DNA from 3 places in the Rhizobium sp. 62_C5_N11_2 genome. Region 3 is predicted to be linked to each of the others. Evidence: riboswitches for the same ligand, from Rfam matches in the RefSeq annotation. Region 3 holds a riboswitch; each other region holds the start of a gene.
The links. Region 3 has a riboswitch for FMN ahead of AB8B31_RS13570 (6,7-dimethyl-8-ribityllumazine synthase). Riboswitches for the same ligand answer to the same signal wherever they lie in the genome.

Region 1 (4,167 bases), 400 kb from region 3:
GGCGACGCAGAGCAGGGCGGCGGCGGTGAATCCTTCCGGGCCGGGGCGGATGATGATCATCACGCCGACGAGGCCGACGAGAATCGCCGACCAGCGCCGCCAGCCGACCGGCTCACCGAAGAACAGCGCTGCACCGAAGGTGACGACCAGCGGCAGCGACTGCAGGATCGCCGAGGCATTGGCGATCGGCATCAAGCCGAGCGCGGTGATATAGGTGACGGCGGAGAGCGTCTCACAGATGATCCTGAAGATAATCATCGGCTGCAGCATGACCCGCCAGGAGCGCAGCGCGCCCATTTTCCAGGCGATCAGATAGACCAGCAGGCTGGTGAAGAGGCCGCGCAGGAACATGATCTCGCCGGCGTTCATATGGGCGATCACCGATTTGGATAGGGCGTCGCTTGCGGAAAAGCCGGCCATCGCCATGCTCATATAGATGGCGCCCTGAGTATTGCGTGACCGCGGCATGAAGAGATTCCCGTTACCTGTGCGCCCCTTTTAGTCGCGAAGATGCATGAAGGGAATCGGATGAATGTCACACCAGGCATAAATCGATGATGCGGTGCACAATGGCACTGATGTCAATGCAGGCGTGTGGGCGGAAGTCCGACAAATGCCTGTTTTATAACGTGAATTCCGATATTTCCGACGCCGCGATCAAGGCGTCGATGAGGACGTCCGTCGCGTTGCCGGTTCGGCCATAGGCGTTTTTCTCGTCCTGCGCGGGAAACGGGTGGCTGCATCGCCTGATGTTTGAGCATCTCAGGTCTCGTAACAACCCAGGAGAGACCGATATGACACTTCTCAACGACAAGATCGCAATCATTACCGGCGCAAGTTCCGGCATCGGCCGCGCAGCGGCGAAACTCTTTGCACGGCAAGGCGCCAAGCTCGTAGTCACCGGCCGGCGGCAGGATGCGCTCGATGCCGTCATCGCGGAAATCGAGGCGGAGGGTGGTCAGGCCGTCGCCATATTAGGCGATGTCAAGGACGAGGCGCTGCAGGCAAGGCTCGTCGAGACGGCAGTTTCGCGTTTCGGCCGGCTCGACATCGCCTTCAATAATGCCGGCATCCTCGGTGAGATGGGGCCGGTCGCCGGGCTGTCGCTGGAGGGCTGGCGCGAGACGATCGAGACCAATCTCACCGCCGCCTTCCTCGGCGCCAAGCACCAGTCGGCGGCGATGGGAAAAGGCGGCGGATCGCTGATCTTCACCTCGACTTTCGTCGGCCACACCGTCGGCATGCCTGGCATGGCCGCCTATGCGGCGAGCAAGGCGGGGCTGATCGGCTTCGTGCAGGTGCTCGCCGCCGAATTCGGAACGCAGAAGATCCGTGTCAACGCACTGCTTCCCGGAGGCACCGACACGCCCGCCAGCATCACCAACGCGCCCGATGCCACGCCGGAGGTGCTCGCTTTCGTGGAGGGATTGCATGCGCTGAAACGCATGGCGCAACCCGAAGAGATCGCCAATGCGGCGCTTTTCCTCGCCTCCGACATGTCGAGCTTCGTGACCGGCACGGCGATGCTGGCGGATGGTGGGGTTTCGATCAGCCGGACATAGAGCGGGCAAGGGAAGGTGCCGTCAGTGTCATCACTGCGGCACGTTCTTAGTTGCGGCGGGCTATGCCGCCGCAACTAAGGCATCGATCAGGCGACTTCGCGTATGTCTCTTTCCGCCAGGCGGTCGAGGTAGGCGACCAGGTCCTCGATGGTGACGAGGGGGAGGTTGTGGCGTTCGGCGAAGAGCGTGAGTTCGGGCAGACGGGACATGGTTCCGTCGTCGTTGGCGACTTCGCAGATGACGCCGGCGGGGACCCTTCCGGCGAGGCGGGCGAGATCGACGGCGGCTTCGGTATGGCCGGGGCGGCCGAGCACGCCGCGGGGGTTGGCGCGGAGCGGAAAGATGTGGCCGGGGCGGGCGAATTCATCTGGCTTTGCGCGATCGTCGACGAGGGCGCGGACGGTGGCGGCGCGGTCGGCAGCCGAGATGCCCGTCGTCGTGCCCTTGAGATAATCGACGGAGACCGTAAAGGCGGTTTTGTGCGATTCCGTGTTGTTGGGCACCATCAGCGGAATATCGAGCGCATCGAGGCGCTCGCCTTCCATGGCAATGCAGACGAGGCCGCGGGCGTGGGTCATCATGAAGGCGATTGCCTCAGGAGTGACGGCGTCGGCCGCGACCACGATATCGCCTTCGTTTTCCCGGTTCTGGTCGTCGACGACGACGACCATCTGGCCGCTGGCAATGGCTGATATGGCATCTTCAATTGTTGCGATAGTCATGCTGTCTGGCCTTTCAAGGGTTATGTCAGCGGGCTGACATGGTCTGCTCGGCTCAATCCGTGAGCGAGCCTTCTGCCCTTGGGCGAACAAACGTCAGCCGACTCCGGGATGGAGTGCGACTGCCCGTGTTGTCCTCTTCCATCCGGACTATACCGTCGGCTCCGGCATCTCACCGGATCTGCTGACCTTCCAGCAATTCAAAGTGCTACAGCGTCGTTTGCGCGTCTGAAAGACGCGCGGCGCTGTGGTGCCGGAAGCGCTCGCGGGCTCCAGGATCACTCCTGATACCGCCGGTGGGGAATTACACCCCGCCCTGAGAACATTTCAAAGATAGGATCAAAGACAGGCGGATGGCAAGGTCAGTCGACCGGGCAAAAATGCAAAGCTGCCCTAACGCCGATGGACACACTGTTCACATGGAGGCGACGACCGGCTCGCCTTCAGTGCTTGGTTGGTGGTTTGGTCCTTCCATGCATGTCGTTGTCCCAAACCACTGCGCACTTTTAGGCGACATGCATCAGGACATGATCAGGCCGCCGTCGACATTGATCGTCTGGCCGGTGATATAGGCGGCGTCATCGCTGGCGAGGAAGGTGACCAGGCCGGCGACATCCTCTCCGGAGCCGGCCCGTTTCATCGGGATGCCCTCGACCCATTCCTTCATCAGTTCGCCGGGGGCGTAGTTGCCGAGCAGCTTGCCCCAGGCCTGGTCGTTATAGGCCCACATGTCGGTCTCGATGATGCCTGGGCAGAAGGCGTTGACGGTGATCTTCTCGGTCGCGACTTCTTTGGCCAGGCTCTGGGTGATGCCGACGACGCCCATTTTCGAGGCGGCATAATGCGGCGTGTAGATGAAGCCGTCGCGGGCCTGGCCGGAGGCGGTGTTGATGATGCGGCCGCCGCGCTTGTGCTTGCGCATTCTTGATATCGCCTCCTGGGCGCAGAGGAAGACGCCCTTGGTGTTGACGGCCATCACCTTGTCCCACTCGTTTTCGGTCAGGTCCTCGACCCGGGCGATGGTAATGACGCCGGCATTCTGGATCGAGACGTCGACCGAGCCGAATTCCTTCTCGGCGGCATCGTAGAGGGCCTTGACGCTTGCCTTGTCGGTAACGTCGCCGATGAAGGAGATCGCCTTGCCGCCTTCGGCCCGGATCTGTTCGGCAACGCCGTGGACCAGCTCCTCGTTGGCCGAAACGACGAGATTGGCGCCTTCGCGCGCAAAGCGTCTGGCGATGGCAGCGCCGATGCCGCGGCTGCCTCCCGTGATCACGACCGTCTTATCTTCGAAGCGTTTCATGCTCTTTCCTTCCCGGTAAACAGCAAATCTGGGCGTGACCTGCCCTGCGATGATTATTGGAGCTCGGCGAATTCAGGCAGTCTTGGGCGCCGTCCGTTCGACAGCCCGTTCGATCGGCGTGAAGGGCGGGCAGACGACGATATCGCACGCCGTCTTGCCCGTTATTCCCTTCAGCGCCTCGATCTCAGCTAGGGAGGAAGCGAGACCGTTCATTATCCAGTTGCCGGCAATGAGCTTTCGCCTCGCCATCACCAGCAGCAGAAACCGCCGTCGACGAGAAGATCGACGCCGGTCACGAAGCTTGCCGCATTCGACAGCAAGAACACTGCCGGGCCTACCATCTCGTCCACCGCTGCCATTCGCTGCATTGGCGTTTGCTCTTCGAAGAGCTTGGTCTGATGAACCATCTCCGGACGGGTGTTCATGGGCGTTGCCGTGTATCCGGGGGAGATGGTGTTGACGCGAATGCCGCGGTCGACCCATTCCATCGCCATAGACTTCGACATATGGATCACGCCCGCCTTGGAGGCGTTATAGTGCGCTTGGCTCAGCCCTCGGTTTACGATCACACCCGACATGGAAG
Region 2 (4,167 bases), 1.3 Mb from region 3:
CGCATCGTCGCCGGTGCCGACAATGGTCACGCCTTCAAAGCCGTAGCGGATTTCGTTGGCGACGAGCTCCTTCGGCAGGGCAATCTCGGCCTTGATGTCGCCCTTGGCATTGACGTTGTAGAGGGCATGCGGAACGAGACGCTCGCTGTAACCTTCCGAGGCGAGCCAGAAGGAGCCGTCGGCAGCAGCCGCGATGCCTTCGATGTCGAGCTTCTGGGCCGGGGCGCCGTCACGCTTGACGACGAGGGCGTCGGTGATGACGGCCGGCTTCTTGCTGGCATCGATCGTGTAGATCGTCGGCTGCGAGCCCAGAACGCTGTCGCTGACGGCGTAGAGCATGCCCGGCTTGCCCGGAACGGCGGCGAGACCCGAAAGGGCTGCAAAGCCGATCGGATTGCCGTCCTTCTCGGCGGAGACGATCTGCGGATAGGCCTTTTCGCCTTCCGAGCGCTCGTAGATCATCACATGCGAGCGCGCGCCGCCATCCTTTCCGAGGTCGAGTTCGTTGGCAGTCACGAGGAGATTGCGCTTAGGGATGGCGATCGCGCCTTCCGGCGAAATGCCGGACGGCAGCAGCTGGACGAGTTCGGGATCGGCACCGGTATCCTTATAGACGCCGACGACCGAAGCACGCTCGGCGAGCAGGAAGAAATACTGATCGTCCCCGAACTTGGCGGCTTCGAGGCCTTCCGGCTCGACGCCCTTCGATCCTGACCGGCTTTCCGGATAGTGGCCGATATGGGCGACGGCGCGTTCGAAGGATGCGCCCGATTCGTAGAGAAGCTTACCCGTCTTGTCGAAGATGGTGAAGCCGCGCGAGCCGCCCTGGTAGTCGCCTTCATTGGCGACGACGAGGCGGTTGTCGTCCAGCCACTTCACGGCGTCGGGTTCGCGCAGCACGCCTTTGGCTTCGCCCGAGAATTTCAGGGCGCCGTCACGCTTGGTGTCGATACCGGTGAGATCGACGCTGCCGGCGGAGAAATGCGTCTTCACTTCAGCCGTGTTGGCGTCGATGATGACGATCTCATTGTTTTCCTGCAGCGTCAGAGCAATCTCGTTCAGGCTGTTGAAGGCGACGAATTCCGGCTCCGGATCCTCCGGGGCGACGCCGGCAAGCCCGGTCAGCGCCACGTGCTTGATCGTGCCGCAATCGACGGTGCCGTTCCTGACCTGGAAGACGACGAGGTCGCCAGCCGGCATCTGCGGAATCTTGCCGTCATTGACGTCTTCGTCGCGCTCGTTTTCGATCGCGATGGTGCCGAGTGTCTTATCCTTGTTGAGGGCGATCGAATCCGGCTGGCCGCCGAGATCGCAGCTGTTTTCGATCTTCTTGGTCGCCACGTCGACGATGGCGAGACGACCCGAGGGCTTCGCCTTGTTTTCGGAAGTGTTGACGGCAACGAGCGCCTTGCCGGCGCTCGAGGTGACCGATGTCGGCTCGCCGTCCATCATCACCGCGCCGCCGGCCTTCGGAGCCTTGGCATCGGTAATGTCGATGAAGCCGATCGCGCCGAGCGGGCTGTCGCTATAGATCAGCGTGTTGTCGTCGTCGGTCGCGGTGATGATTTCGGCGGAGCTCACCGAAAGCTTGTCCTTGTCAGCCGGCAGGTTCTGCGCAACCGGGAAGGAAGCGATGCGATTGAAAACCGGTTCGGCCGCGGCCGGAAAGGCAACGGATGCGAGAAGCACGGCAGCGAGCGCTGCCTTGCGCGATGAAATTGTCATGAAATCCCCCATGTGTCGAACATTCGAAACAGGAGTTTTCTGCGCGAGCGGCATGACAGAGGCATGACAGCGGCGACATTTTGCGCCAGACCACGTCAGGCTGGTTTGCGCTCCTGGCGCATCTCGTTTCGCATGATGAAGAGCGAGGCAGACAGGATGAGAGCCGCTCCCAGCCAAAGGTAACCCGCCGGCGCATAGCCAAAGAACAGCCAACCGGCCAGCACGTTCAACGGCAGCTTCAGATCGTCGAACGGCTGGACGTAGGCGGCATCGGCTGCGGCATAGGCAAGCGTCAGGAAATACTGCGCTGCGGCGGTCAGCAGCCCCGCCAGCAGGAACAGGGCAAGTGTTGCACCCGTCGGCACTGCAAAACCTGCCGCAAGCGCCAGCCCGCCGTTTATCGGGGTCAGCAGAACGAGCAGCCAGACGGTGATCGTCTCCGGTCGTTCAATGCCCGTTAGGCTTTTGGTGATCAACGACGAGGCGCCCCACAGCAGCGCCGAGAGCACAGGCAGGAGTGCTGCCCAGCCAAAGCCGTCCGACCATGGCTGCAGGATGATCATCGCTCCGGTGAAACCCGCCGCCGTCGCGGCCCAGCGGGCCGGGCCGACGCGCTCACCGAGGAAAAGCCGGGCACCCAGAATGATGAAGAAGGGCGAGGTCATCACCAGTGCGATCGCCTGCCAGATCGGCACGGCGGCAAGGCCGGCGACCCAGGCCTCGACGCCGAGCGCGGCAAGCGCGACGCGCGCGAGGTGACGCCAGGGATAGTGCGTGCGCATCGCCGCGAGGCCGAGCCTCTTAAGGAACGGCAACGAAAACAGGAAGGCGAAGCCATATTGCCAGAAGGCTGCCGACGCCGAGGGAAAGGCAAGCTTCATCGTCAGCCATTGGGTGACGACGTTGAGAAGCGAAAAAGCAATGCCGGCAAGCACCATCCAGAGTGCACCGACAACGGCGCGGGACGGCGAGACTGCAAGGGAAGTCTGATTCATGTCTTTCATCCAAAACAGGGACCAACATAAATCAGGACGCATGAGCCACGACCAAGCGACACAGGACAGACCCCTGCCCTTCGCACGACCGACACTCATTCTCTTCCATCCGGACTTTAACCGTCGGCTCCGGAATCGCACCGGATCTGCTGACCCTTCCCCCGCTTGGACACGAGGGAAGGCGCTCGCGGGCTCGAGCCGAAACTCTTACCGCCGGTGGGGAGTTTCACCCCGCCCTGAGAACAGAAATGTCGTAGATCAAAGCCCGCGCGGCGGCAAGAGTGCTCCTAAAGCAAAAGGGGTCCGGCAAAGCCGAACCCCTCTCAAATCCTGGACAACCGGTCTCGTTTCCGGCTGACGGATAATATCAGATCAGCCGTTGACGGCGTCCTTCAGGCCCTTGCCGGGCGTGAATTTGGGCACGTTGCGAGCCGGAATGTCGACTTCAGCGCCCGTCGACGGATTACGGCCCTTCGTTGCGGCACGATGAGAAACGGTGAAGCTGCCGAAACCCGCGAGGCGGATGTCGCCCTTGTTCTTGAGTTCAGCCTGGACAACGTCGAAAACCGCGTCAACAGCGGAAGCCGCGTCAGACTTCGTCAGTCCTGCCTTTTCGGCTACTGCGGACACGAGTTCATTCTTGTTCATGTTTCCACCCCTTTCTAAATGGTATGAAACGACTCAAAAGTAAGCTAGGCGCAGAATAGGTTTCATCAGGCCCGCCGAAAACCCAAAAGCCCTGCAAATCAAGGAAAAGCAAGCGTCTACATGACGTTTTCACAAAAAAGGCTGGCGTTTCCGCCAGCCTTTTTGCGTGTTTTGCCCCAATTGGGCGTAAATGTGGCAAAGGCCACTCAATGCGCTATGGTTGCGCCCGTCTCATCGAGGCCTTCGACCGTTGCGATGACGGGCGTTTCTACCGTGCCGTCCCATTCGATCGGCTCCGGTCGCCGGATCAGCGCATGCTTGATCACCTCGCCCATGCGGGATACCGGGATGATCTCCATGTTGTTCTTCACGTTGTCAGGAATCTCCGCCAGGTCCTTGGCGTTTTCCTCCGGAATCAGCACCTTCTTGATGCCGCCGCGAAGCGCTGCGAGCAGCTTTTCCTTGAGACCACCGATCGGCAGCACACGACCGCGAAGGGTGATTTCACCGGTCATGGCCACATGCCTGTCCACTGGGATGCCGGTCATGATCGAGACGATCGCGGTTGCCATGGCGACGCCGGCCGAGGGGCCATCCTTCGGCGTCGCGCCTTCCGGCACGTGCACGTGGATGTCGCTCTTGTCGAAGCGCGGCGGCTCGATGCCGAAATCGACAGCGCGCGAGCGAACATAGGAGGCCGCTGCCGAGATCGATTCCTTCATGACTTCCTTCAGATTGCCGGTGACCGTCATGCGGCCCTTGCCCGGCATCATCACGCCTTCGATGGTCAGCAGCTCAC
Region 3 (4,167 bases):
TTGATCGACGACAAGCACTGGCTCGTCGGCAGGATCTGACCCTCTCGGGCAAATCGGGAGAACGCTGGCTGTCAGCGTCGGCGAAGCTGTTTCATTAGAAAAGGCCGGGCGAAAATCGCTCCGGCCTTCATCCATTACATCTAAGCGAGACCTTTAGTCGTCATCCCGCCAACGCCGGTCGCGATCCCAGCGCCTCTCATGGCGCCAGCGCGGGCCATCATCCCAATCCCGGTGACGCCGCTCCCAGCCCCAGCGGGGCGGACCACCGTAGAAAGCTACCGGCGGCGGGCGTCTCCAGTTTCGCCGGCATTCGCCCCAGCGCGTCAGATGCCAGCCGCGACCGCAGGCGTAGTCGACCTTTGTGACATTGCTCTGGACATTGATTGTCCCCATCGGCGTCGCCTCAGCTGTGCCGATCGAGAGGCCGCCAACGAGCAAGGCGGCCGCGATAGAAAGCGCTTTCATCGAGAACTCCATTTTCAATCCAGCCGTCCCCACTTTATGGCCGCTAAATTGAACTGGAGATGAACTGCGCGTTCATGTTTGGCGCTGGAGCATGATGCCGAAAAGTGTGAGCGGTTTTCGGACGACCTTATGCTCTAACTCTTTAATTTAGAACAGGATTCAGACTTTGGGCCGATCCAGCCTAAAATCATCCTGTTCTGGCAGCGCGCGATGTCGAAGGTGGAAACGCTGGGCTACGTCCTGCCGTAAAATGGGTCGGGACCTGGACTACGCCCGGCGGCGACTTCGGTCAGCCGCCCGAGGTAATGCGCCCAGCCTTCCGCATGGCCGGCGCATTGATCGGCGCTGGGCAGGCCGCTATGGGTGAGCCGCAACAGCGTTCCGCCCCCCTGCTCGATCAGATCGATCTCGACCAGGCTCGACCCCGGCGGCACCACCTCGCTGCCGTCCCAGCCGAAGCTGTAGGCAAGGCGATGAACCGGCACCACTTCACGAAACGAGCCGCGCGCAAAGCGGGCGCCGGTGACGTTGACGAGATAGAGTCCGCCGGGCTGCGGCTCGACCTGCGCTTCCGTTCCCATCCAGCGCAGGATCTTCTCCGGATCGGTCATCAGCGCAAACACCGCGGCCGGCGGCGCCGCGATATGCGCCTCGCGGTGAACGACGAAAAATTCTGGCATCACTCTCTCCCATGGTTGTCACGGCCCCGCCCAGGCGGAGACAGCGCGTCCTGTCTTGTCGTGGTATTTCTGACCTAGATGTCCTCACAGAGAGCATGTAGGCGCATGCCCCTCCTCCGCAAGAGGGATTGCCGGTCGCCATCGACGAACGAGCGAAATCGCCGCTTGGGGAGCTCTGATCCAGCTCCGGCCGCGAAAGCATTTCGACCTATTGCCAGCCCGCCGCCTTCCCCCTATTGTTCGTGCCGTTCTCAGGGCGGGGTGAAAGTCCCTACCGGCGGTATGCAATTTTGATTGCGAGCCCGCGAGCGCCTTCTCAGGAAGGGTCAGCAGATCAGGTGAGATGCCTGAGCCGACGGTCATAGTCCGGATGAAAGAGAACGTGCGTTCCTGCCGCCCTTGCGGCTGTCGGGGACGTTCGTGATCGCCTTGGGTGATGTGTCTGTTCGCCAAAGGAGATTACCGTGACACCCACCCGCTACGCCTTCGTCAAAGCCAGCTGGCACGCCGACATCGTCGACCGCGCCCTTGATGGCTTCTACCAGCTCGTTCCGCCCGAGCAGGTCGACGTGTTCGATGTTCCCGGCGCATTCGAGATGCCGCTGCTTTCCCGCGATCTTGCGGCAACCGGGCGTTACGGCGCCGTCATTGCCGCCGCCTTCGTCGTCGACGGCGGAATCTACCGCCACGAATTTGTCGCCCAGGCCGTCGTCGATGGGCTGATGCGCGCCGGCATGGATACGGGCGTGCCGGTGCTGTCGGTGTCGTTGACGCCGCACCAGTATCAGGAAACCGAGCATCACAAGCAGATCTACCGCGCGCACTTCGTCGAGAAAGGCCGTGAAGCGGCAAAGGCAGCTCTGACGATCGGCAAAACCCGCGCCGCTCTTGCCGCGTAGTCAGCGGTTCGACGAACAGAAGACGGCGGGAACAGTCCCGCCGCTTCGATACAACTCCGCTACACGGCCAAACCAGACAGAATAATTGATTCGACGGCCTCACCGCACTGTGGTCCACTGGCCACTGACATGTATCGCCATTCTTAACGCATCCAAAACCCCAAGGAGCTGAAGATGAGCAATGCAATGCGCAGTGAAACCCCCATTGAGACCCCGAGAACACAGCCCGTCGACACCAAGCTCGAGGTGGTCGTCATCCCCGTTTCCGACGTCGATCGCGCCAAACGCTTTTACGACGGCCTGGGCTGGCGGCTCGACGCCGACTTCGCCAATGATGCCGATTTCCGTGTAATCCAGTTTACCCCGCCCGGCTCCGGCTGCGCGATCATCTTCGGCAAGAACGTCACCGCCGCGGCCCCCGGTTCCGCCCAGGGGCTCTACCTGATCGTCTCCGACATCGAGGCCGCTCGCCGCGATCTCATCGCCCGCGGCATCGAGGTCAGCGAAGTGTTCCATGACGCTGCCGGCGTCTATGCCGGCAAGGACGAACCCTATCTGTTCGGCCGCCTGCGGATCGCCGGCCGCGATCCCGATCATCGCAGCTATCGCTCCTTCGCCTCATTCAAGGATCCCGACGGCAACGGCTGGCTGTTCCAGGAAGTCACCACGCGGCTGCCGGGGCGCATCGACGCCGACGAGACGAAATTCACGACGTCGACCGAGCTTGCGTCAGCACTCCGCCGTGCGGCAACTGCCCATGGTGAACACGAGAAGCGAAACGGCGGCAAGCACGACGAAGGCTGGCCGGACTGGTACGCCGAATACATGGTCAGCGAACAGGCCGGCAAGCAGCTTCCCTTGTAGGCAAAGGCGGCAACATCCTCTGAGAAGCAAGGGCATTTCGGTATGGCGCGCGCCATACCGAAATGTTTTATCGTGTCTATGCCTCGTCAGGTCGAGGATCGCGATCCGCCAGAAGCTGTCATTGAGATGCGGAAGAGATCTGCGACGTTATCCAATCGGAAAATGCGAGCATGGCTGCCGTTGGCGGCCTTGATTGAAGTCGAGTCAGCCAATAGCTGCCCAATGATATGGTCGTGGGAAAAGGTTGTAATATAGCCCCTGATGACAGATGCCTGGAAAACATCGACGGCGGCGCCAGAGCAATTCCCAATCCTTGCATGGCCGCCTCCATCATGGCGAGGGAAGAGTCAAAAACGATCCCTGCGTTGACCTGTGCCGCCGGCGGAACATCCGCGGCCTCGAACCAGGTACTCCACTCGTCGGCCCTATAGCTCCGCAAAAGCGTCGCTTCGGCGAGATCTGCGGGCGATCTTAAACGGTCTGCCAGTCTGGGGGTGCACAGAGGCGAAAGCGGAGCGTCGAACAGACGCAGTGCTTCTGTGCCGTGCCAGGAGCCGCTGCCGAAGCGAATGGCAAAATGCAGCCCCTCAGCGGCCATATCGACGCGATTATTGTTTGTCGAAATGCGCACGTCGATGAATGGATGCTGCTGTTGAAAATCCGGAAACCTTGGCAATAACCAGCCGACAGCAAAGGTTCCAACCACGCCCAAAAACAGCAATTCCCGAACTTGCCCGGCTTCAATCCTGTCCAGCGTGATTGCCATTTGATCGAAGGAATTGGTCAACGTTGGCAAAAGAGCTTCACCTTCCGCGGTGATTTTCAAACCCTTTGGGAGGCGCTGGAAAAGCGCAACGCCCAATCGCTTCTCCAGGCTTTTGACCTGCTGGCTTACGGCGGCCTGAGTAACGCAAAGTTCGATTGCGGCGCGGGTGAAGCTGAGATGTCTCGCCGAAGCTTCGAAGGCTCTCAAGCCATTCAAAGGGAGGAATTGCCGAACCATCTTAGCCCTAGATTTTCTTGTATCTCCTCCGAGATATCATCGTTTGCTGCCGCAAAACAGTGCCATTAAATGCCGTCCTCATGCGCCTTTGCGCTGATTGAACCGCGTCTGGAGGATGAAAAAATGAAGCTTGATTGGATAGGAATTCTATCAGCCGCCCTGGTCGCGACATGCATTTCCTCAAATGGCTTTGCGGCTGACGAGATGAAACTGCAAGCCATCTCGGACAACGCGATCAAACCGATCATGGATAAAT

Region 1: linked by a shared signal. The riboswitch ahead of ribB (3,4-dihydroxy-2-butanone-4-phosphate synthase) and the one ahead of AB8B31_RS13570 (6,7-dimethyl-8-ribityllumazine synthase) in region 3 are both predicted to bind FMN.
Region 2: linked by a shared signal. The riboswitch ahead of ribN (riboflavin transporter RibN) and the one ahead of AB8B31_RS13570 (6,7-dimethyl-8-ribityllumazine synthase) in region 3 are both predicted to bind FMN.

Annotation. Positions count from the first base shown of each region.
Region 1 covers NZ_JBPWPW010000001.1:2,282,829-2,286,995, reverse strand. The annotation lists gene AB8B31_RS11510 (DMT family transporter) at 1-468, opposite strand, end outside; gene AB8B31_RS11505 (SDR family oxidoreductase) at 795-1,562, shown strand; gene ribB (3,4-dihydroxy-2-butanone-4-phosphate synthase) at 1,649-2,284, opposite strand; FMN riboswitch at 2,411-2,609, opposite strand; gene AB8B31_RS11495 (glucose 1-dehydrogenase) at 2,802-3,584, opposite strand; gene AB8B31_RS11490 (hypothetical protein) at 3,657-3,797, opposite strand; gene AB8B31_RS11485 (SDR family oxidoreductase) at 3,833-4,167, opposite strand, start outside.
Region 2 covers NZ_JBPWPW010000001.1:1,417,795-1,421,961, reverse strand. The annotation lists gene AB8B31_RS07190 (esterase-like activity of phytase family protein) at 1-1,737, opposite strand, end outside; gene ribN (riboflavin transporter RibN) at 1,821-2,729, opposite strand; FMN riboswitch at 2,814-2,968, opposite strand; gene hupB (DNA-binding protein HupB) at 3,093-3,368, opposite strand; gene lon (endopeptidase La) at 3,575-4,167, opposite strand, start outside.
Region 3 covers NZ_JBPWPW010000001.1:2,686,651-2,690,817, forward strand. The annotation lists gene AB8B31_RS13555 (hypothetical protein) at 1-39, shown strand, start outside; gene AB8B31_RS13560 (GCG_CRPN prefix-to-repeats domain-containing protein) at 154-465, opposite strand; gene AB8B31_RS13565 (SRPBCC family protein) at 699-1,145, opposite strand; FMN riboswitch at 1,389-1,531, shown strand; gene AB8B31_RS13570 (6,7-dimethyl-8-ribityllumazine synthase) at 1,610-2,044, shown strand; gene AB8B31_RS13575 (VOC family protein) at 2,219-2,908, shown strand; gene AB8B31_RS13580 (LysR family transcriptional regulator) at 3,027-3,911, opposite strand; gene ampC (class C beta-lactamase) at 4,035-4,167, shown strand, end outside.